Regions from separate parts of the Janthinobacterium sp. 75 genome, predicted to be linked through region 2. Evidence: predicted binding sites of a transcription regulator. Region 2 holds the regulator's gene; the other holds the start of a gene.

Region 1 (12,116 bases), on a different contig from region 2:
CGCAGCTGCGCGCAACGCGCCGGCTGGCTGGTGACGGCGAAGACGCGAAAACGCGCGCGCAGCAGGGGCAGCAGACGCATGCCGACGTCGCCGCAGCCCAGGATCAGCAGGCGCGGCAAACCCACCGGCTTGCGCAAAGAGTGCATTAACATATTTTTCATCTCAAGGATTGTATGACTTTTCAAATTACTGTTCAGCCCAGCGGCCACCAATTCAGCTGTGAAGCGGACGAAACCGTTCTGTCGGCAGCGATCCGCGCCGGCGTGGGCTTGCCGTATAGCTGCAAGAGCGGCGCCTGCAGTTCCTGCAAGGGCAAGATCGTGTCCGGCAATGTACAGCATAAGCCATACCAGGCCCGCTCCCTGACGGAAGATGAAGCGGCCGCCGGCTACTCGCTGCTGTGCTGCGCCGTGCCCCAGGGCGACCTGGTGGTGCAGGCGCGCGAAGTGGCAGGCAGCAGCGACTATCCGATCAAGAAAATGCCGTCGCGCGTGACCACCATCGACAAAGTCGCGCCTGACGTCGTTGTGCTGACCCTGCAATTGCCGGCCAGCGAGCGCCTGCACTACCGCGCCGGCCAGTATATCGAAATCATGCTGCGCGACAACAAGCGCCGCAGCTACAGCATGGCCAGTGCGCCCGTCGACGGTGGCCCCGTGAGCCTGCACATCCGCCACATGCCGGGCGGGCTGTTCACCGACCAGGTGTTCGGCAGCATGAAAGAGCGCGACATCCTGCGCTTCGAAGGTCCGATGGGCACCTTCTTCCTGCGCGAAGACAGCGACAAGCCCGTCGTGCTGCTGGCCTCGGGCACGGGTTTTGCCCCGTTGAAAGCCATCGTCGAACACATGATCAACGAGCAATCCCCGCGCCCGATCACCCTGTACTGGGGCGCGCGCCGCCCGCACGACCTGTACATGGATGCGCTGTGCCGCCAGTGGGCCGCTGACCTGCCGCAATTTACGTATGTGCCTGTCGTATCGGACGCGTTGCCGGAAGACGCCTGGAGCGGCCGCACGGGCTTCGTGCACCAGGCCGTCATGGCCGACCTGCCAGATATGTCCGCTTACCAGGTATATGCCTGCGGTGCACCGATCGTCGTGGAGTCGGCCAACCGCGATTTCGTGCAATTGTGTCAACTTCCAGCCGACGAGTTCTACGCGGACGCCTTCACCACCGAAGCCGACCTGGCCAAGTAGGCATCCAGACAGCGGGGGCTGCTGGTGCGGCATCCGCTGCCCCCTCCCCGCTGCTCCCTGGAAATCTCATGTCCCTCGCGTCCGCCGGCAACGGCTTCAGTATCTTGCGTCACCGCAATTTCGCCTTTTACCTGTCCGCCCGCGTACTGGGCACGGTGGCCGTGCAGATGCAAAGCGTGGCCATCGGCTGGCAGGTGTACCAGATCACGGGCAGCCTGTTCGACCTTGGCCTGATCGGCCTGGCGCAGTTCGCCCCCTTCCTCGTGCTGATCCTGCCGGCCGGCCATGTCGCCGACCGCTACAACCGCCGCAACATCATCGCCTGGTGCCTGGCGGCGCAGCTCGCTTGCGCGCTGGCCCTGCTGGCCTTTACGCTGAGTGGACTCTCCATCGTCTGGCCCGTGTTTGCCGTGCTGGTGCTGTTCGGCAGCGCGCGCGCCTTCATGATGCCGGCCACGCAAGCCGTGCTGGTAAACATGGTGCCCACGCAGCACTTCAGCCGCGCCGTCGCGCTCAGCTCATCGAGCTCGCACGTGGCCATCATCCTGGGCCCCACCCTGGGCGGCTTGCTGTATTACTTCGGCCCGAAGGTGGTGTATTTGATCTCGTCCGCGCTGCTGGTGGTATCCGTCTTGCTGATGCGCGCCACCACGCCGGCGCCGCAAGTGGTGAAGCGCGAACCCGTCAGCTGGCATACCCTGCTCGAAGGCTTGCGCTTCGTCTGGTCGAAACCCATCGTGCTGGGCGCCATTTCACTTGACCTGTTCGCCGTGCTGTTCGGCGGCGCCACGGCCCTGCTGCCGGCACTCGCGCATGACGTGCTGCATATCGGCCCCAGCGGCCTGGGCCTGCTGCGCACGGCACCGGGCGCCGGCGCCGCCCTGTGCTCGATCATTCTGGCCATCTTCCCCATCACGCGCCGCGTGGGCGCCTGGATGTTCGGCGGCGTGGCCGTCTTCGGCCTGGGCACCCTGGTGCTGGGCAGCACCAGCTATTTCCCGCTGGCGCTGGCGGCGCTGTTCCTGATGGGCGCCGGCGACATGGTCAGCGTCTACATCCGCCATCTGCTGGTGCAGTTCGAGACGCCTGACGAGATCCGCGGCCGGGTCAGCGCCGTGAATGCCGTCTTCATCGGCGCCTCGAACGAGCTGGGCGAATTCGAATCGGGCCTGACGGCTGGCTGGTTCGGCCTGGTCCGCGCCGTGCTCTTCGGCGGCGCAGCCACCCTGGCCGTGACGGGCATCTGGGCCGTGCTGTTCCCCGTGCTGTCACGCATGGACCGCTTCCCCCACCACGAAAAGGAAGCGGCCGCCAGAACGGCGACCGCGAGCGCACACTAAGCGCTAAGATGCGCTATCGCTACTGACCAACTCGCACCATGAAAATCACGTTTCCCTTGCGCAGCTTCATCCGCAGCCGCCCCCACCTGAGCATGGCCACGGCCATCGGCGTGGCAGCCGGCCTGTTGCTGCCCTCGTCCTGGCAACTGATGACGCGTTTGCTGACGGCGTGGAACGTCGCCGTCTGGTTTTACCTGGCGACGATGGCCTGGATGATGATGCGCGCCAACCATCACAAGGTGAAGGTGATGGCAGCGCGCCAGGATGAGCGGGCCGCCACGGTCCTGTCGGCCCTGTCCGTCGCCTCCGTGATGAGCCTGGTGGCCATCGTCTCGCAACTGTCGTCGATGAAAGACATGGCGCCGGACGAGCGCGCGCTGCATTACGGCTTGACGATCCTCACACTGGTCGGCTCCTGGTTTCTCGTCGGCACCCTGTTCTGCTTTCACTATGCCCACCTGTATTACCAGGCCGACCCCGCGCTACGTCCCTTGAAGTTTCCCGACGACGAGCAAAACCCCGATTACTGGGATTTTTTGTATTTCTCCTTCACCATCGCCGTAGCCGTGCAAACGTCGGACGTTTGCGTGCAGACGCGATCGATGCGGCAGATCGTGCTGGGGCAATCCGTGCTGAGCTTTTTCTTCAACCTGGTCGTGCTGGGACTGTCCATCAATATTGCCGCCGGCTTGATCAATGGATAAGCAGCAGGGCAAAAAGATTCCACAAGGAAACTTGATCTGGCTGAAGGGTTAAGCGCATCTTAATCGTGCAGACCCCTTGAAATTGTGGAAACTGGAGTAAGATAAGTCATGCACAGAGATCAAGTGCATGAGGCAAGAACCAGGCGCCGACGCGCCCCCGCAGTGGAATAGACCGCTGCCGTGCATGGCGCCTGAGATGGGTTTTTTTTGAATTGACAGGAGTAAGCATATGCAAATCAATATTCATACCGACAGCACCATCGCCAACACCGCTGGACTGAACGAACATGTGCAATCCGTACTTGAAAGCGCACTCAACCGCTTCCGCGACAACCTGACCCGCATCGAAGTCCACATCAGCGATACAAACGGCCCGAAAGGCGGCGCCGACGATATCCGCTGCGTCATGGAAGCTCGCGTTGCTGGCTATCAGCCGATTGCCGTGACCGAACAGAACGCCACCGTGCATCAATCCGTGGCCGGCGCCACCGACAAGCTGAAACGTGCCATCGATAGCGCCCTGGGCCGCCTGCAAGACAGCAAGCGCCACGCCACCGGCAAGAATGCCGTGATCGATACGGCCGAAGCGGAAGAAACCGCCGAGTAACTCCACCCACCGCAGTACTCTAGTGACCAAGGCAGCCGTTCAAGGCTGCCTTTGCACATCCGGCCCGCCTTTCGCGCGCGGCAACAACAATGCCAAAACCATCAGCATTCCCGCTGATTAACGCGACATTGAAATAATTGTCGTATTTCCCACAGTAAGTGACATCAAGCAAGCCTTTGCCGTTACAGCCAAGGCCGCTTTACGCTATCATGAAGATACCGTCCCGCTGCTCGCGCGCGTCGGCTTTTTGAAAGTATGATTGTGGAACATATCGGCAACTTCGGCGCTTCAGGCTGCAACATCGGCGATTTACAGCTATTTTGCGATGCTGCGGATAGCCAGACGGCCGCCATGCTGGCGCCCTGCCCCGTCATGCGCCTCGAAGCGGGCGAAGCCATTGCCGACAGCAAGGGCACCAGCCTGTACATCGTCCTGCGCGGCTCGCTAGCCGTGGCGGCCGACACCCACACGGGTATGGATGACGGCACCGTCAGCAAGGTCTTGCCCGGCGAAAGCGTGGGCGAACAATCGGTGCTCGATGAAGCAAGCAACCTGGCCGCCATTTCTGCCCTGGAAGAAACCGATTTGCTGGTGATCGACGCGGCCGTCGTCTGGGAATTGATCGAACAATCGAACGGCCTGGCGCGCAACCTGCTGCGCTTGCTGTCCTTCCGCATCCGCGCCGCCAATGCCCTGCTGCGCAGGCGCCAGAAACTGGGCGAATTCTACCGCCAGCTGTCTATGGTCGACAGCCTGACGGGCTTGTACAACCGCGCCTGGCTGACCGATTTACTGCCGAACATGATCATCACCGCTCACGCCAGCAGCTCTCCGCTGTCGCTGGTGATGATAGATCTCGACCATTTCAAGCGCTTCAACGACACGCACGGCCACCAGGCGGGCGACCAGGCGCTGCGCATCGCCGCGCAAGTGCTGGGCGCAGCCCTGAGGCCCACGGATTTTGCCGTGCGCTATGGTGGCGAGGAAATGATGGTGATCTTGCCCGATACCAACGAACACGTCGCCTTGCGGGTGGCCGAGCGCCTGTGCGAGCGCATGGAGCACGCCGTCATCTTCGCCGACATGCGCAGCGCGCTGCCGCACATCACGGGCTCGTTCGGCGTGGCCAGGCTGGAGGCGGAACAGGACGACGAAGCGTTGATCGCGGCGGCCGATGCGGCGCTGTACCGCGCCAAAGCCGGCGGGCGCAACCGTGTAAGCACCTGATAAAAAGCCCATGGCGTCGTTGCATTGCCTCGTCGTACATTCGTACTGCCTTCGGCAATGCACCTCGCCCTGGACATTTTCTCCGGCGCTTCCGGCGCAATAATGATCAGCTGGCCTTGCTGTCGGCCGGCTTGGCGGCCTCATCCTTCTTGCTGCTGTGCGCGGCGATGAAATCCGCATAGCCCTTCTGCACCAGTTCATACGTCTTGTCGATATTGCCGGCGATATCGCCATTCAGCACTTTCAAGCCACCCAGAATGTCGCGCGCTTCCTTGAAGCCTTTTTCCATGCCGCCGCTGATAGTGTCCATGAACTTGGTCAGGGCCGTATCGTCATCGAGGCCGGGGTTCTGTTTTTTGAACGCGTCAAAAAACCCCGTCGACAGCGATACAATGCGGCTTGCCGTCGCCTCGGCGCTATTGTCCTGCGAGGCTGCGTTCTGGATGGCGTCGTCGCCGTACTGGCCCTTCAGCGCTTCATTGATATTCGTGATGGCCGTCTTGTACAGCAGCGCCAGCGGCTCGTTTTCCGAACCGATCGAGACATTTAGCGACGCCTGCATGATGGAGGCGGTCAACTGCAGCTTGCTGCGGTCATTCACGCTCATTTCAGTCTTGACGCCGTCCTTTTGCTGGACTTTATCGTCCTTGCCGGCAACGCCGGTACTGACGGAAGTCACGGAAGGGGTGGAATTGCCGCTTGCGGCGATGGGAATTGACACGATAGACCTCCTTGAACGGGCAATATATGCCACCATGCGGGAAACGCAATGATGACCATGCTCTCGTGTAGTATCGGCAGGTTTTCAGAAAACTGTAGCAGTGGCACTTTTAGCGGCCCGGATAACCAATTAAGCAACGACCATCAACGACCATCAATGACTACCCAGACTTTCCTTTGGCACGACTACGAAACCTTTGGCACCCAGCCGCGCCGCGACCGTCCGGCCCAGTTTGCAGCCATCCGCACGGATGCCGACCTGAACGAGATCGGCGACCCGATCATGCTGTATTGCCAGCCTGCAAATGACTTCCTGCCCGACCCGCAATCGTGCCTGATCACGGGCATCACGCCGCAGCAATGCTTGCAGCTGGGCGTGCCCGAACACCAGTTCGCCGCCACCATCGAAGCGGCCTTTTCGGAACCGGGCACCATCGGCGTGGGCTACAACACCATCCGTTTCGATGATGAAGTCACGCGTTTCCTGTTCTGGCGCAACCTGATCGACCCGTATGCGCGCGAATGGAAGAACCATTGCGGCCGTTGGGACATTCTCGACGTGGTGCGCATGACGCACGCGCTGCGCCCGGAAGGCATTCAATGGCCGAAGCGCGACGATGGCCAGACCAGTTTCAGGCTGGAACACTTGAGCAAGGCCAATGGCCTGGCCCACGAAGCGGCGCATGATGCGCTCTCCGACGTGCGCGCCACCATCGCCCTGGCCCGCCTGATCCGTGAAAGGCAGCCGAAACTGTTCGAATTCTGCCTGGCCCTGCACAAGAAAGACAAGGTCGCCAGTGAAATGGGCATGCACCTGGCCGCCGGCGAGCGCCAGCCCTTCCTGCACGTGTCCGGCATGTTCCCCGCCGAACGGGGCTGCCTGGGCATCGTCTGGCCGCTGGCCACGCACCCGAGCAATAAAAATGAAATTCTCGTCTGGGACTGCGCCTACGATCCGCGCGAACTGTTCAATCTGGATGCCGACACCATCCGTACGCGTTTGTTCACGCGCAAGGAGGCCATGCCGGAAGGCATGACGCGCCTGCCCGTGAAAAGCGTGCACCTGAACAAGTCGCCCATGCTGGTCGGCAACCTGAAAACCCTGTCGCCCGCCATGGCCGCGCAATGGGGCATCGATGTGGAAGCGGCGCGCGCCAACGCGCAGCTGGCCGCCACGGCGCCGAACATGGAGGCGATCTGGGCCGAAGTGTTCCAGCGCCCGGGCGCGAATGTCGCCCTGGATGTGGATGAAGATTTGTACAATGGTTTCGTCAGCAACGACGACCGCCGCCTGCTCGAATCCCTGCGCCGCGATACGCCGGCCAAGCTGGCCACAGCCCGCCCCTCGTTTGCCGACGAACGCTTGCAGGAATTGCTGTTCCGCTACCGCGCCCGCAATTTCCCGCAAACCCTGAGCGAAGCGGAAAGCCTGCGCTGGGAACAGCACCGCGCCGCCCGATTGTTCGACGGCGACGGCGGCGCCCGCACCATCGAGATGCTGTTTACGGAAATCGACGTGCTGTCGGAGTCCGTGGATGAGCGGGGAGAAGAGATTCTCGGTGAGCTGTACGACTATGCGGAGATGGTGGCGCCCATGCGCGACTGAAGGACCAGGCCGGGTAGGTCGGATTAGCGGGGCAAAGCCCCGCGTAATCCGACAACATTGTTGGCCCGAGCGTGCTGGTGTCCGATTACGCGGCTACGCCGCTAATCCGACCTACGCTGCGCGGTGTTGATTGATCGCACAGTGAGCATCGCCGGCCGCAAATCGCGACGCGCAGTAGCTTATGTCAGACACCATCAGACGCGCGGTGTTGATTGATGGCATCGCGCGTTTCAATCGCCACGCGGCGCGCCGCATCGGCGAAGTCTTCGCCCGCTTGCGGCGTGGCGTAGATGATGGCGCGCGAAGAGCTGATCATCATGCCCATGCCGTTCGCCGTCTGGCCCGCGCCGACGGTGGCGGCAATATCTCCGCCCTGGGCGCCGATGCCGGGCACCAGCAGCGGCATGTCGCCCACGATGGCGCGTACTTGCGCCAGTTCTTCAGGGAAGGTGGCGCCGACGACGAGCGCGCACTGGCCGTTCTTGTTCCATTTCTCGGCCACCAGGCGCGCCACGCGCTGGTACAGAGGCACGCCGTCCGTATCGAGGAATTGCAGATCCGAGCCGCCCGGGTTCGAGGTGCGGCACAGGATGATCACGCCGCGGTCTTTCCAGGCCAGGTAGGGATCGAGCGAATCCTCGCCCATGTAGGGATTCACGGTGACGGCGTCGGCGCCGTAGCGCTCGAACGCTTCGCGCGCGTATTGCGTGGCCGTGGCGCCGATGTCGCCCCGTTTCGCGTCGAGGATCAGCGGGATATGCGGGTAATTCTCGCGCACGTAGCGGCAAATGTCTTCCAGCTGCTTTTCCGCACCCAGCGCGCCGAAATACGCGATCTGCGGCTTGAAGGCGCAGGCCAGGTCGGCAGTGGCGTCGATGATGCGCGTGCAAAAGGTGGTGATTCCATCGGGCAAGTCGCGCAGTTCGGCCGGCAGTTTCGCCAGGTCGGGGTCCAGTCCCACGCACAGCAGGGAATTATTGGCCGTCCATGCGGCGGATAATTTATTGATGAAATTCACGGCACACCTTCTCTATATTCAGTTGCAAACCCCATATTGTAACGCGGCGCGGGCCTTACAAGACAGGAGACAGCCCCCCAGGGGCGGCGGCCTGCGCTTATTAAACCGACATCCCGGGCCGTTTCAGGTATATTTGCCTCATCCCTTTTACTCTGCACGGAACCCATCATGCAAATCACCAATCAATTCACCAAATGGCTGCGCCTGGCGCTGAGCGTTACCGTCCTGGCCGGTATCCTGACGGGCTGCGGCTACAACGACTTCCAGACCAAGGACGAAGCGACCAAGGCCGCCTGGGGCGAAGTGGTCAACCAGTACCAGCGCCGTGCCGACCTGATCCCCAACCTGGTGAATACCGTCAAGGGCTATGCCACGCACGAGCGAGAAACGCTGGAAGCGGTGACCAAGGCGCGCGCCGCCGCCACCAGTTTCCAGATCACGCCCGAAGTGCTGAACGACCCGGCCGCGTTCGAAAAATTCCAGCAAGTGCAGGGACAGCTGTCGTCGGCCCTGTCGCGCCTGATGGTGGTGTCCGAGAAGTATCCTGACTTGAAGGCCGATACGAGCTTTCGCGACTTGCAGTCGCAGCTGGAAGGCACGGAAAACCGCATCACCGTGGCGCGCCAGCGTTACATCGTTGCCGTGCAAGATTACAACGTGCATGCGCGCAGCTTCCCGAACAACCTGACGGCCATGATGTTCGGCTACAAGGTCAAGCCTTCGTTCACGGTGGAAAACGAAAAATCCATTTCGACCGCGCCAACCGTCAACTTCGGCAAATAAGATGAAAGCCTGGTCTTCTCTGGCAGCGCTGGCGATGGCACTGCTGCTGTGCGCCAGCCTGCCCGCCAGCGCACAGGGCTTGCAAGCCGTGCCGCCGCTGGCGGCGCGCGTGACGGATAACGCCGGCATGCTCGACGCCAAGCAGAAAGCGGCGTTGGAAGGCGTGCTGGCCGACTACGAAGCCAAGACGGGCAGCCAGATCGCCGTACTGCTGGTCAAGAGCACGGAACCGGAAGCCATCGAGCAATACAGCATCCGCGTGACGGATGCCTGGAAGCTGGGCCGCAAGGGCGTCGATGACGGCGTGTTGCTGATGGTGGCGAAAGACAACCCATCGTCCCTGCGCCGCCTGCGTATCGAAGCGGGGCGCGGCGTGCAGGGCGTGCTGACGGATGCGCAATCGAAACGCATCCTGCAGGACGTGATCGCGCCCCATTTCAAGCAAAATGACTATTACGGTGGCCTGGTCGCTGGTATTGGCGCGATTGCCACCCTGCTGAACCAGGAGCAATTCCCCGCCCCCGCACAGCAGAAGGCTCCGGCCACAGTGGAAGCGGGCGGCCTGACCTTCTGGCTGCCGCTGCTGTTCTTCGGCTTTCTCGTCTTGCTGACCGTATTCCGCTCGCGCGGCGGACCTACGCGGCTGCAGCGTGGCAGCAACTGGTCCAGCGGCGCCACGGGCGTCGTGCTGGGCAGCATCCTCAGCCAGGCGCTGAACAACCGTGGCGGCGGCGGCTTCGGCGGCGGTGGCGGATTTGGCGGTGGCGGTGGCGGCGGTGGTTTCGGTGGCGGCGGCGGCGGTTTTGACGGCGGCGGCGCCTCGGGAGATTGGTAATGACGAAACAACTGACCTTTGGACAGCGCTGCGGACGCGCCTTGAAGCATTTGCGCGGCACGCCGGCAACGGCGCGCCAGGCCTTTCCTGAACGCACGCTGAAAGCCATCGAAACGACGATTGCCGACGGTGAGGCGATGCACCAGGCGGAAGTACGCCTGATCGTTGAGGCGGCCCTGACACCCGGCATGGCCTACCAGGGCGTGAGCAACCGCGAGCGGGCACGCGAACTGTTCGCCCAGTATGGTGTATGGGATACGGAAGATAACGTTGGTGTACTGATCTATATCAACTTGGCCGAACACCAGGTCGATATCGTGGCCGACCGCAACGTGGGCCGGCGCGTCACGCCGGAACAGTGGCAAGCCGTGTGCCGCATCATGACGGGAGGCTTCAAGGAGGGTAATTTCCATGACAGTACGCTCGATGCCTTGCAGCAGCTGAATACCTTGTTGCAAAGCCACTTCCCCGCCAGCGGCACGCGTGGCAACCAGTTACCGAACGAACCCATCCTCCTCTAATTCCTGCCCAGGGATTAAAATCTGCCCATTGCCGCGCGAGCTGGGCGCGGCCCCTAATACCGCCGAGGAGACCGCATGAAACTGATCAATCAAACCGCCATCGTCACGGGGGCCACGCAAGGCATCGGCCTGGCGTGCGCCACCCGCCTGATCGCCGAAGGGGCGCAAGTGATGCTGGTCGACATCAAGGAAGAAGGCGCGCAGGCAGCGGCCGCCCTCGGCCCGCAAGCGCGCTTCTTTTGCGCCGACGTGAGCCAGAAGGCAGACGTCGATGCCATGCTGAAGGAAACTCTGGCCCAGTTCGGCCACATCGATATCCTCATCAACAATGCGGGCGTCACGCACGCGGCCGATTTCCTCGACGTCTGCGAAGACGATTTCGACAGGATCATGCGCATCAACCTGAAATCGATGTTCCTGTGCGGCCAGGCCGTAGCGCGCGAGATGGTCAAGCGCAACAGCGGCTGCATCATCAACATGTCCAGCGTGAATGCGGAATTGGCGATCCCGAATCAAGTGCCCTATGTGGTGTCGAAAGGCGCGATCAACCAGCTGACCAAGGTCATGGCCCTGAACCTGGCGCCGCATGGCGTGCGCGTCAACGGCATCGGGCCGGGCACCATCCTGACGGAACTGGCCAAGCAGGCGGTATTGTCCAGCCCGCAGGCGCGCCACACGATTTTGTCGCGCACGCCGTTGGGCCGCTGCGGCGAGCCGGAAGAAGTGGCCGGCATCGCCGCCTTCCTGGCCAGCGACGACGCCACCTACATGACGGGCCAGACCATCTATGTCGATGGCGGACGCATGGCGCTCAACTACACGGTGGCCGTGAAGGAGTGAGAGGGAAACAAGGGAGTTATATAAAAAAATAATAACGCATATCTAAAAAGATCATTAGACACATATCGTGCAACGCAGCATAATGCACCTGTCTCCACTATTCTCCTCCAAGAAAATAGTTTTAAGCCCGCTTTCACCAGCGGGCTTTTTTTTTGCTGTCACTCATGAAACATGGCCATTCTTGCCATGCCACCCAATCTTTCCAGTCATTCTGCCTGTCGCAAAAAAATGTTGCGGCGTGTCATCAGCCCGTCATGTTCGCCCCCTATACTTGCTTCATCTGCTGTACAGGCAACCGATATGCCTGACTACAGACAGGTGTGCTGCGATGGCACACCACTCCCCCTTCATGACCGTGGCGGGCACCGGCAAGGTGCGCGACATGGTAAGTACCGAGCAACTCTCAACTCTTGACCCACTCATTTGGGTTTTTGGCCCGCGTCCCCGCGGGCCTTTTTTTTGCCTGCAAGACAAGCTCCTGCGCAAAAACACAAGGGTCCGCCATGCACATGATATTGTGACTGCCTTTCCACCGTCCTGACGCATCATGCCTGCACCCTTGCTTGAACTCTGTTTTGCCGACCGCCACGCACGCCTGCGCTACCGCACGGCCCTGGTGTTGTACTCGCTGGTGATTCTGATCGGCGACATACCCGGCATGCGCGCTGACGTGGGCCAATATGCCTCGGGCGGCGTACTGCATTCCTTCGGCTATG
Region 2 (12,116 bases):
GTGGAGGTCGCCTTTTAACACGGATAGATAGCGATATTGTAGTCTGGTGCACTAAAGTTCCTGGATAAGATGCCGATAAGAAGTCATATCCCGGAGTTTTTTGACTTCGACCAGACGAGGATCACGCTGTGAAAATTACCGATAACACCATTAAAAGCAATCCCGGCCTGCCGGTGGCGCCCCCGAGCACCTCCGGCGCCCGGAATGCCGAGAAAGCCCAGGCAACACCGACGACGTCGGACAATGTACGCCTGTCGCCGCAAGGACAGGCATTAGCGGCCAGTGCAACTGCCGGCAGCGGCGCCGTGTTCGACACGAAAAAAGTCGAACGCATCAAGCTGGCGATCGCCGACGGGCAGTTCCAGGTCAACTCTGAAAAAGTGGCAGACGGTCTCCTCGACACAGTCAAGGACTTGCTGCACTCACGAAATAGATAGGTTCCCTCATGCAATCAGTGACTCCGTTTTCCAGCCTGCGCGACGAGCAACAGCTCATGACCACATTGCTGGCATTGATGAAAGAAGAACAGCGGCATCTGGTTGCGGCTGACATCGATGCAATCACGGAGCTCACCGCGCGCAAGACGGCACTCGTCGGACAATTGAGCCAGCTGGCGGCGCAACGCCACCAGGCGCTGGCGGCGGCCGGTTTCACGGCCGCCGAAGCGGGCATGGAAGAGTGGCTGGTCGGTGCCAGCGAAGCCGAGGCGGCGCCCCTATGGAAAGCCCTGCTCGAGACCACGCGCGAAGCCAAGGAACAGAACCGGTTGAATAGCCTGCTGGTCAACAAACACATGTTGCACACGCAAGGCGCCCTGAACGCCATGCGCCCCACGGCCCAGAGCGGCAACTTCTACGGCCCCAGCGGCCAAGCAATGACGAACACAGCCAGCCGGCGCGTCGTCATCGGCTAAGTTTTCACGCGACGCTCACGACGCCAAACCCGGAAACAGCAGCGACAAGCACAGCAATAAACCATTGCTGCAAGCATGCGCCGCGGCGGCCGCCACATACGCGGGCGCCGGGCCCATGCTGCGCGCCGTCAGGTAGCTGGCTGCGAACGTGCATCCGCCAATAAAAGTGATGGCCGCGTGCAAGATCCCGGCACCGTTCACGACATGGAGCAGGGAAAAAAGTGCCGCGCTGGCCAGCAGGCTGACCGCAGTGCGCACCTTGTAACGGCGTAATATCTCCAGCGGCAGCCACTGCCCGATGAGCGTCTCGAACAACGGCGCCCAAACGACGGCTATCCAGAGTATCGTCGCCGTGCTGGCGTCTTTCAGGGACGCCGCAGCGGTACCACCCAGTTGCTGCGAGGTGAACAGGGCCACGGCAGCCAGTGCCAACGGTACGAAGATGAGAAAGTTGATGGCGCCCACGGTCACCCCCAACATCAAAGCGCCCCGCATGGGGTGCGCTGCCATGCGCACCCGCAAGGCGGCCAGGCTGGCAGCCAACTGCGGCAGCGGAAAATTCCTCGCTTTCAGCATCCGTGCATGTCTCCTCATGGCGCATCCGCCCCTCAGGCAGGCGTGCGGCCATCATAGCGCGGCGGCATGGCGTCAAACAAGGCTAATTATTGCAAAACATGCATGCTCTCCACGCCTCAGCCATGCGCGGCACGCCCCGTATGCTGGCGAAATTTCGCCGCGATGGCTTGTCCCTTCGCTGCCGCGGCGGCCTGCTGCGCCGGCGTCAGCTCGTTTTGCAGCCAGTGCCAGTATTCATCCTGATACGGATTGGTGGTGCCGGGCGCCAGGATGTCGTCGTACACCATGCGCAGGGCCAGCAGGTAGCCATACGCTTGCGGGGCATCCTTCTGCACCACCTCGCCATCGCGCAGGTAGGCCATCATCAGGGTAGCCACGCTGCTCAGTTCAGCGTCATCCGCCTGCGCCGTCAGCTGGGCAATGGCTTGCCGCTTCCATGCCTGCACCAGCGGATCGTCAGGACGGTTGCGCAGCGCGCTGCGGTCGCCGAACGGCCCTTCCCACAGGAACAGGGTGGCAGCGCCCGGCACACCCGCCTTGGCGGCGGTCGCCAGGTAGGCCAGGCGGTCCTCGCGCTGGCGTTGCGTCAGGCCCCCGCACAGCTGCTGCTGGGCGGCTTTTTCTTCCGCCGTCATCTCGCGTCCCAGCTCGAATTCCAGCCCCGGCAAGCGGCTTTCGCGCTGGAAAACAATGCAGTCGTCGATCAGGTTGAAGGCCGCATACGCGTCTTCCGCCCTGCCGCTGGCAGCCAGGCGTTCGAGCCGCTGCGCCAGGGACACGACAACGGGCGCGGCATCGGCGACGGGGCTGGCATCGATATTCAAATACGATGCCAGGCTGCGCCCCGGTGGTGCGCTGGCAGCAGCGATGGCCACAGATTGCGGCGCGCCGCCGTCGGGCGCGGGCCAGTACACGAGCGCCAGCACTGCCGCGATGGCAGCGGCAGTGGCGATGCCGGTCAGCTTGCTAATCATGATGAGGTGGCGCGCGTGGATGGGAAACGCACGTTACCACAGGCGTGCTGCGGCGGGCCGCACGCCTCCACACTCTCAGCCGCCGGCCTTTTTCGCCTGGTGGCCCAGCTTGGCCAGCGCGGCCATCACCGTCTCGACATGGTCGCCCTGCACTTCGATCACGCCATCCTTGACGGTGCCGCCCGAGCCGCACTGCGTGCGCAGCTGCTTGCCCAGCAGCGCCAGGGCGATGGCGTCCAGCGCCAAGCCTTTCACCACGGTGACGCTCTTGCCGCCACGGCCCTTGGTCTGGCGCGACACGCGCACCACGCCATCGCCCGCAGGCGCCGCCTTGGCCTGCGCCTTGCACGCGCATTGCGCCAGCGGCTGGCGGCAGGCTGGGCACATGCGGCCCGTTTCGGTGGAATACACTAGACCGCCCAGGGAGCTGCTTTTCATGATGGATAGCTAAAAAGGAAGAAGGCAGCGATTGTACCAAGCGGCGAGGGTCAGTTGGCCGGCGCCGGAGCAGGTGCGACGGGCGACGTCGGCACTTCCGTCACGGTCTCGGGGATGCCCGACAAAATCGTCACGGCGACCCTGCGGTTGCGCGCGCGCCCTTCCGGCGTGGCATTCGGCGCCACGGGGATATTATCGGCATGTCCCACGGCCGTCAGGCGCGACGCTTGCACGCCGCTGGCGATGAACAGGCGAACCACGGCGCTGGCGCGCGCGGCCGACAATTCCCAGTTCGAGGCAAAGGTCGAATTGCTGATCGGCTGCACATCCGTATGCCCTTCCACCTGCACGTCGTGCGTGTCATCCTTGAGCAGCACGGCCACGGCGCGCAAGGCCTGGTCCGACTCGGCCGTCAGCCCTGCGGCACCCGGGTCGAACAGCACACTGGCATTGATTTCCACGCTCACGCCGCGGCTCGTCTGCGTGACCCTGACCTTGCCTTCCTTGACCAGCGGCGCCAGGGTGGACGTGAGATCCTGCGCCAGGCGCGTCATGTGTTCGCGCTCGCGGCGGAGGGCTTCAGTGCGGCGTTTCAGGGCGGGATTCGGCAGCGCAATGGCTTGCGGTGCTTCCATGATGATGGGCGGCGCGCCCTTTTCCAGGCTGAAAGCCTGGCCGATGGCATTCTGGAAGACGCGGTACTTACCTTCGTTGACTTGCGAAATCGCATACATGACGACGAAAAAGGCGAACAACAAAGTGATGAAGTCGGCGTACGAGATCAGCCAGCGGTCCTGGTTGTCCGGTTCCTCGTCATACTTCCTGCGCGCGCGCCGCATCATGGTCAGTGCTCGTGCAGCAGGCTGGCCACGCGCTCTTCGATGATGCGCGTGTGGTCGCCCGTGGCGATGTCGTACAGCACGGCGGCCGTGATTTCATACTGCAGCACCCGGCGCGAGACGATGGCCTTGAGTTTATTGGCCACCGGCAAGAACAGCAGATTGGCCAGGCCCACGCCGTAGATGGTCGACACAAACGCCACGGCGATGCCGCTGCCCAATTTACTCGGGTCGGTGAGGTTTTCCATGACATGGATCAAGCCCAGCACGGCGCCCAGAATACCGATGGTGGGCGAATAGCCGGCCGCCGACTCCCACACCTTGACGGCCTGGCGCTCGGCCATTTCGTAGGCAGAGATCTCCACGTCGAGCAGCTGGCGCAGCTTGTCGGGGGCGATGCCGTCGACGATCATGCGCAAACCCTTGGCGTTGAAGCGGTCGGCCGTGTTTTCCATCAGGCGCTCGAGCGCCAGCGGGCCGTCGCGGCGCGCCGTCAAGCTCCATTGCCCGATGTCGCGCGCCAGCGCGGCGCGCGTATCGGCCGGCGGCAAAAACACCCAGCGCAGCATTTCCAGGCCGCGCACGAAAGTACGCAGCCGCGTTTGCAGCAGCACGGCGCCGAAGGTGCCGACGATGACGATGGCAAAGGCGGCCGGCTGCAGCAGGGAGGCCATCTTGCCGCCTTCCAGTGCCTGGCCGACCAGGAGGCCCGCCAGCGCCAGCGCCAGCCCGATTACGCTGGACCAGTCCACGCCAGCTCCCTCAAGGTTGCCCGCAGGCGTGCGACGGCCTGGGTATGCAGCTGCGAGACACGCGACTCGGACACGCCCATCACCGCGCCGATCTCCTTCAGGTTCAGCTCTTCTTCGTAGTACAGGCCCATGAGCATTTTCTCGCGTGGCGGCAGCGCGTCGATGGCATCGATCACGGATTGCCGGAAATCGGTATCGAGCAGGGACCGCAAGGGGTCGCTGTCCTCGTCCACGCAATGGCGGTCGAGAAAGCTGTCATTGCCGTCCGGGTCATGAAAGTCTTCGTAGTACAGCAACTGGTGGCCGCCGCCGTCACCCAGCATTTCCTGGTAATCGGCCAGCGACATTTTCAGCAATTTCGCCACTTCCGACTCCGTCGGCGGGTGTCCCAGGCGCTGCTGCAGGATGCTCATCGCCTCTTCGATCTTGCGCATGTTCTGGCGCATGCTGCGCGGCAACCAGTCGCTGGTGCGCAATTCGTCGAGCATGGCGCCGCGGATGCGCAGCACGGCATACGTCTCGAACTGCGCGCCATGCGTCTCTTCATAGCGGCTGATGGCGTCGAGCAGGCCGATCATGCCGGCCTGGATCAGGTCATCGACCTCGACCGAAGGCGGCAATTTCGCCTTCATATGGTGCGCCAGACGCTTCACCAGCGGAATGTGCTCCGTCAGCAAATAGTCCTTGTTCGATTTCCCTTTGACCGTGTACATAGGCTGCTTATTGTTTTAACTGCTATCGTGTGCTGATGATGGATTCAGACGCTGAACTGGTGCGGGCTCCCCGTCTGGTACAAGGTGCCACCGAGCACCGGCGCCGCCGAACGGGCCAGCCGCTCGGCCAGTCCGCGAAACGCCACCGAAGCTCCCGCCAGCGGAAAGGCATCGACCACGCTGCGGCCCAGACGCGCCGCGCGGTGCAGATACTCATCGGCAGGCACCGACCCCATCGAGGTCAGTTTCACGGCCAGGTAACGGCTCGCCGCCTGCGCCATATTATCGTATACCACTTTTGCCTCGGATTCGGAAGCGCCGGTGACCAGAATGCCAAACGGACGGCGTCCCAGTTCCTGGCTCAGGCGCTTGATCAGGCAGTATGCCGCCTTGATCGAAGTGGCGCTGGTCGACACTTGCACCACGATATCGGACGAGGCCATCAGCGGCACGGGAAAGCAATCGCCCTCGTCGGCCATGACGCCGTCGACCAGCACGATGCCGCTCTGGCGCGCCATCACCTCGAAGGTCTTGCCCAGGCGGCGCAGTTCTTCCTCGCCCGCATAGTCCATGCTGTCCATCAGGTGGTTGCGCGCACCCAGGCTGGCTACGCCGAAGCCTTGCGGCACCTGGTGGATGACCTGGTTCAAGGCGCACTGCTGGCGCGCCACGTCGCGCAGGCTGGCGCCGTGCGCCAGTCCCAGGCGCGCAGCGACGCCATCGCTGCCGCCGCTGGCGTCGAGCAGCAGCACGTCATTGCCGCCGTAGACCAGCGAGGCGCCCAGGTTGACCAGCATGGCACCCTTGTCGTCCTGCGGCGTGGCAGAGAGAAAAGTCATCACCCGCGGCTGCGGGCCGGCCAGCATGCGACGCAAGCCTTCGGCCTGGTCGAAATCGAAATTAGCCAAGGCGCACCCCGCGCGCTTCATTGTTGCGGGCAGCTGCCTGCGCCATCAGCAGCGGCAGTTCGGCATCGGAAAACTGCGTCGCCGCCGCATCGCGCTTGAGCTTGAAGGCGCGGTCGATCAGATAGCCGCGGTCGGCCAGGTACAGGTCTTCCGGCACGCGCTGGCCGTTCGACACATAAAACAGGTTCAGTTTCTGGCGGATCACCACGTCGAGCACATTGCCGATCGAGGCCGCTTCATCGAGCTTGGTCATGATGCAGCCGGCCAGGCCGCTGCCCTGGTAGGCGCGCACCACCTCGTTCAACGTTTCCTGCGTCGCGGTGGAGTTCAGGCACAGCAAACGTTTCACGTCGGCGCCGGCGCCCGACAGCATGGCCACCTGTTCCGTGACCATCTGGTCGCGCTGGCTCACGCCCACCGTATCGATCAGCACCGTGTGCTTGTTCTTCAATTCCTTCAGGGCGATGCGCAAGTCCGCTTCATCCTTCACCGAATGCACCATCACGCCGAGGATCTTGCCGTAGATGCGCAGCTGTTCGTGCGCGCCGATACGGTAGGCGTCCGTGGTGATCAGGGCCAGCTTTTCCGGGCCGTGGCGCATCACGCAGCGGGCCGCCAGCTTGGCCGTGCTGGTGGTCTTGCCGACACCGGTCGGGCCTACCAGGGCAAACACGCCGCCCTGCTCCAGCATGGCGTCTTCATTGGCCACCGTATTCAGGTTACGGCTCAGGACGGTCTTGATCCAGCGCATGCTTTGCGCGCCATCGAGGCCGGCGGGCAGCTTGTCGATCAGGTAGCGCGCCAGGCTGGCCGAAAAACCTGCTGCCAGCATTTCGCGCAGCACCACGGCTTTTTGCGGCTCGCGCTGCTGCGTCGAGCCCCACGAGATTTCCGCCAGCTGGGTTTCCATCATGCCGCGCATGGCGCGGATTTCATTCATCATGCCGCTCATCTCGGCGGCGGCGTTCTCTTTGACGTGCGCCAGTGCGCTGGCCATCATCTGCTGCATGCGGGCCATGTCCACTGGCTCGCCGGCTGCCTGGCGCGGCGCGGCAGGACGCGGCGCAGCCGGGCGCTGGGCCGGGGCGGCCGGACGCTGCGGCGTGGCGAACTGGGTCTGCAACTGGGGACGGGGCTGGGACATTTCGGACGCGGCCGGCGGCGAGGCCAGCGAAGCGGCATCGTCATTGGCCAGCGCGAGGATTTCCACCACGCCATCGGCCTGGCGGTTCGACAAGATCACGGCATCGGGGCCCAGCGCTTCGCGCACCTTGCGCAGCGCATCGCGCGACGAGGCGCCCGTAAATTTCTTCACATTCATGACCGGCCTCCCAGGGCGGGGGTGGCGCAAAATTGGCTGAACTGTGTGACCATCATGGACTCCTGTTGCTTGAGTGCTGTCTTCCACATGGACACAGATCACCCGGACAGTTTCCATTATTAGCGATGCTTGGAGGAAATGATCGAAGGAACAGGACGGGAAAGTACCCGTTATTCAGTTTGCCAGCAGGAAATTGATGAAAAAATAAGCAAAAAGAGGCAAAGGGGCCGTCGCCTGGGGTCAGACCCCCAACACCGCCGACATCAAGGTCATCGGCAACGTGTATGAGGGTCTGACCCCGGTATTGACTGTGCCAACTATTGCGCGCCCACCAGGCTGGTGACGCGAATGGTCTTGGTTTCCGGCACTTCCGCATGCGACAGCACTTTCAGCTGCGGCAGGGCGCGGCGCAGGAAGCGCGACAGCAGGGCGCGCAGCGGCGCCGGCACCAGCAGCACGGGCGTCAGGCCCAGCGCTTCCTGCTGCTGCGCGGCCAGGCCCGCCTGGTGGGCGATGGTATCGGCCAGGCCCGGCTCGATGCCGGCGCCATCGCCGCCATTGCCCATGGCTTGCATCAGCAGGCGCTCCAGGCGGCTGTCGAGGGTCATCACGGACAGTTCGGCGGCGCCGGGGAACAGTTGCTGCACGATGGCGCGGCCCAGGGACACGCGCACCAGCGCCGTCAGATCGTTCGGGTCTTGCGTATTGACCGTATGCTCGGCCAGGGTTTCGATGATGGTGCGCATGTCGCGGATGTGCACACCCTCGGCCAGCAGGTTCTGCAGCACTTTTTGCAGGGTCGACAGCGACAGCATCTTCGGCACCAGGTCTTCCACCAGGCGCGGCGCATCCTTGCCCAGGTGATCGAGCAGCGATTGCACTTCGGCACGGCCCAGCAGCTCGGACGCGTGCGAGGTGATCAGGTGATTCAAGTGCGTGGCCACCACGGTGCCCGCATCGACGACCGTGTAGCCCATCGATTGTGCCTGGTCGCGCAAGCTGGCGTCGATCCAGGTGGCGGGCAAGCCGAACGCGGGGTCGCTGGTAGCCAGGCCCGGCAAGCTACCGCTGGCCATGCCGGGATTGATCGCCAGGAACTGACCATTGAACGCCTCGCCCACGCCCACTTCCACGCCCTTGAGGGTGATGCGGTAGGCGGACGGCTTCAATTCCAGGTTGTCGCGGATATGCACGGGCGGCGCCAGAAAGCCCACTTCCTGGGCAAATTTCTTGCGGATGCCTTTGATGCGCTTGAGCAATTCTCCACCCTGCGTCTTGTCGACCAGGGGAATCAAGCGGTAGCCCACTTCCAGGCCCAGGGTATCGACTGGCATGATGTCTTGCCAGCTTGCCTCTTCCTGCTCGGGCGCCACGGTCGCTTGCGGCACTTCGGCCGGCTTCTCGGCCGCCGCCTTTTCCTGCGTGCGTTTCTTGCTGATCAAATAGGCGGAGCCGGCCAGCAATGAGGCCAGCAGGATGAAGACCATGTTCGGCATGCCGGGAATCAAGCCCATGCCGCCGATGATGCCGGCGGTAATATATAGCACTTGCGGTTTCGCAAACAATTGGCCCACCAACTGGGTGCCGATGTCCTGGTCGCTGGCCACGCGCGAGACGACGATACCGGCTGCCGTGGAAATGATCAGCGAAGGAATCTGTGCCACCAGGCCGTCACCGATGGCCAGCAGGGTGTAATTCTTGAGCGCATCGGCAAAGCCCATGTCGTGCTGCAGCAAGCCCACCAGCAGGCCGCCAACGATATTGATGACGGTGACCATGATGCCGGCGATGGCGTCGCCGCGCACGTATTTGCTGGCACCGTCCATGGCGCCATAGAATTCCGCTTCCTGCGCCACTTCCGTGCGGCGGCGGCGCGCTTCGTCTTCGCCGATCAGGCCAGCGTTCAGGTCGGCATCGATGGCCATCTGTTTACCGGGCATGGCGTCCAGCGCGAAGCGGGCACCCACCTCGGCGATACGGCCCGCACCCTTGGTCACCACGGTAAAGTTGATGATGGTCAAAATGATGAACACCACGATACCGACCGTATAGTTGCCACCGATCAGGAAGTGGCCGAACGCTTCAATCACTTTACCGGCCGCGTCGGCGCCCGTGTGGCCTTCCGTCAGCACCACGCGCGTGGACGCCACGTTCAGCGACAGGCGCAGCATGGTCGACACCAGCAGAATGGTCGGGAACGCCATGAAGTCGAGCGGCTTGACCGTGTACAGCGCCGTCAGCAGCACGATGATGGACAGCGCGATATTGAAACTGAAGAAAATGTCGAGAATGAAGGCCGGCAGCGGCAGCACCATCATCGCCAGCAGCATGATGATGATGACCGGCGCAGCGATGCCCTTGCTGGCGTTGCTGCTCATACCGCTGAGCCAGGCTGGCAATCTCAGGCCGTTCATGGTGTACTTCCTTTATTCTTGTCTGCCGCGTCTGCTGCGGCTTTGGTCTGCGATGCGGGGTCCAGCGGATCGAGCTCGGGCGGCACGTCGAGTTTTTTCGGCTTGTCGGGGCGCTGGCCGTGGCCACTGCCGTAGCTGCGCAGCTGGAACACATACGCCAGCACTTCGGCCACGGCGCCATACAAGGCCTCGGGAATCTCGTCGCCGATGTCCGTGTGCTTGTACAGCGCACGCGCCAGGGCCGGCGCTTCCAGGATGGCAACCTTGTGCTCGCCCGCCAGTTCGCGGATCTTCGCCGCCACCTCGTCGATGCCCTTGGCCACCACCTGCGGCGCGCCGCGCGAATTCTCGCCATACTTCAAGGCCACCGCGTAGTGGGTAGGATTGGTCACCACCACGTCGGCTGTCGGCACGTCGGCCATCATGCGGCGGCGCGACATTTCATGCTGCATCTGGCGGATCTTCGCCTTGATCTGCGGATTGCCGTCCGACTCCTTCGACTCTTGCTTGACTTCCTGCAAGGACATTTTCATCTTGTTAGCGTAGTGCCACATCTGGTAGGGGCCGTCGATGGCGGCGATCAGGCCCAGCGCGCCCACGATCAGCAAGAAGGCCGTGATCAGCAGGCTGATCAGATGGGCCGAACCGGCGCGCAGCGATTCCACCGACAGGCCCAGCACGGCATCTTTCTGGTGCTGCATCACCATCCAGGCAACGACGCCGACGACGATGGTCTTGGCGACGGCCTTGAGCAACTCCACCAGCGCATTCTTCGAAAACATATTTCCCAGGCCGCGAATCGGATTGAGCTTGCCAAAATTGGGGGTGAATGCCTTGGAACTGAACAGCCAGCCGCCCACCAGCACGGGCGAGGCCAGGGCGACGAGCATGATGGCTGCGGCGTACGGCAAGCAGGTCAGCAAGACGGAGCCCACGTCGTAGCCGATGCGTAACATCATCGCGTCGGGATTGAGGATTTGCTCCCGGTCCAGGGTCAAACCGGAGACCATGACCGCCGTCAGCCGGCGCACGATGGCGTCGCCGGCAAACCACAGGCAGCAGCCGGACGCCATCAGCACCGTAAACGTTGCCACTTCACGCGATCGCGGAACGTCGCCTTCCTCACGCGCCTGCTCGAGGCGCTTCGGTGACGCGGCTTCGGTCTTTTCTGCGTCGCTGTCTTCCGACATCAATCAACTCCGGTGAAGTCCTGCAGCCTGGTTAGGCGCAATACGGACTGGGCATGACGCATTATCGGTTCAATCACCACAACGCCATCAAGGGAAAAGCGGGGCGAATCCCCTGCTTTTCCTTTGCTCCCCAGAAACCTTAGCGGGACTTGCGTGCTTCGGCCTGCTTCACTGTCTGCTCGATGGCGCCAAACAGCGACTTGCCATCGTCACCCAGCATTTCCAGTCGAACAACATCACCGAACAGCAAATAGGGCGTACTGGCGACGCCATCGGCGATCATCTCCTGGTTACGTCGCTCAACGATACTGGAAAAACCCTTCTTGACTTCCTTGTTGGCCACGCCGCCCGCACTCACCACGCTGCCGGCACGCGCGTTGCGCGTCTGACACAGATGGGCCAGCAATTGCGGATAATTAAAGGCCATGTCGGCACCCGCGTGGGGCTGGCCCGTCAATTTGCCATTCAGGCTGCAACGCAAGGCGTAATGCACCTTGCCGCCGCGCCAGGCGTCGCCCAGTTCATCGGGCGTGATGGCGACAGGAGAGCAGGCCATGGCCGGCTTCGCCTGCAGGAAGCCGTAGCCGCAGGCCTGCTCGTCGGGCGCCAGGTTGCGCAGGGTAATGTCGTTGACCAGCATCAACAGCTTGATGTTCAGGTGCGCCTGGTCCGGCGTGGAACCCATGGCCACGTCGTCCGTGATGGCGGCGATGCCGGCCTCGTAATCGATGCCCCACTGCTCGTGCGCCAGAGTGATGTCGTCGTGGGCACCGAGGAAATCGTCGCTGGCGCCCTGGTACATCCGTGGCGCCTCGCGCAGATTGGCAGGCGCCTCGCTGCCTGCCGCCTTGCAGGCACGCTCGATCTGCTGCAGGTAGGACATGCCGCCCACACGCAGACTGCTGCGCGGCAAGGGCGCCATGCAGTTGGCGGGATCGAACTCGAAGGCCCGATGGCCACGGCCACTATTGATGGTCTGGTACAGCAGGTCCAGCTGGGGCGCGATGAAACTCCAGTCGTCGAGCGCCTTTTGCAGGGTCGAGGCGATGCCATCGGCCAGATGGGCCGTTTTCAGGTC

Evidence for each region. Region 2 encodes FliA, which starts transcription of late flagellar genes. Its sites were predicted from a motif close to CTAAAGTTTNNNNNNNNNNNGCCGNTA; they were not measured.
Region 1: a site for FliA is predicted at 5,870-5,896, ahead of C8C89_RS25805 (DUF5610 domain-containing protein). Genes of this name have one in related genera too.

The regions. Positions count from the first base shown of each region.
Region 1 is NZ_SORD01000002.1:307,344-319,459, forward strand. Features, by position in the region: gene C8C89_RS25775 (SDR family oxidoreductase) at 1-161, opposite strand, end outside; gene C8C89_RS25780 (CDP-6-deoxy-delta-3,4-glucoseen reductase) at 174-1,199, shown strand; gene C8C89_RS25785 (MFS transporter) at 1,268-2,539, shown strand; gene C8C89_RS25790 (DUF1345 domain-containing protein) at 2,578-3,243, shown strand; gene C8C89_RS25795 (HPF/RaiA family ribosome-associated protein) at 3,473-3,850, shown strand; gene C8C89_RS25800 (GGDEF domain-containing protein) at 4,112-5,077, shown strand; gene C8C89_RS25805 (DUF5610 domain-containing protein) at 5,184-5,798, opposite strand; gene sbcB (exodeoxyribonuclease I) at 5,955-7,403, shown strand; gene pyrF (orotidine-5'-phosphate decarboxylase) at 7,588-8,421, opposite strand; gene C8C89_RS25820 (LemA family protein) at 8,590-9,204, shown strand; gene C8C89_RS25825 (TPM domain-containing protein) at 9,206-10,039, shown strand; gene C8C89_RS25830 (TPM domain-containing protein) at 10,039-10,560, shown strand; gene C8C89_RS25835 (SDR family oxidoreductase) at 10,636-11,400, shown strand; gene C8C89_RS25840 (VanZ family protein) at 11,948-12,116, shown strand, end outside.
Region 2 is NZ_SORD01000001.1:2,246,148-2,258,263, reverse strand. Features, by position in the region: gene flgA (flagellar basal body P-ring formation chaperone FlgA) at 1-18, shown strand, start outside; gene flgM (flagellar biosynthesis anti-sigma factor FlgM) at 129-437, shown strand; gene C8C89_RS10275 (flagellar protein FlgN) at 446-913, shown strand; gene C8C89_RS10270 (CPBP family glutamic-type intramembrane protease) at 929-1,507, opposite strand; gene C8C89_RS10265 (hypothetical protein) at 1,606-2,463, opposite strand; gene C8C89_RS10260 (translation initiation factor Sui1) at 2,539-2,901, opposite strand; gene motD (flagellar motor protein MotD) at 2,952-3,740, opposite strand; gene C8C89_RS10250 (flagellar motor protein) at 3,746-4,492, opposite strand; gene C8C89_RS10245 (RNA polymerase sigma factor FliA) at 4,474-5,205, opposite strand; gene C8C89_RS10240 (antiactivator of flagellar biosynthesis FleN protein) at 5,250-6,113, opposite strand; gene flhF (flagellar biosynthesis protein FlhF) at 6,106-7,434, opposite strand; gene flhA (flagellar biosynthesis protein FlhA) at 7,752-9,848, opposite strand; gene flhB (flagellar biosynthesis protein FlhB) at 9,845-11,038, opposite strand; gene C8C89_RS10220 (fumarylacetoacetate hydrolase family protein) at 11,178-12,116, opposite strand, start outside.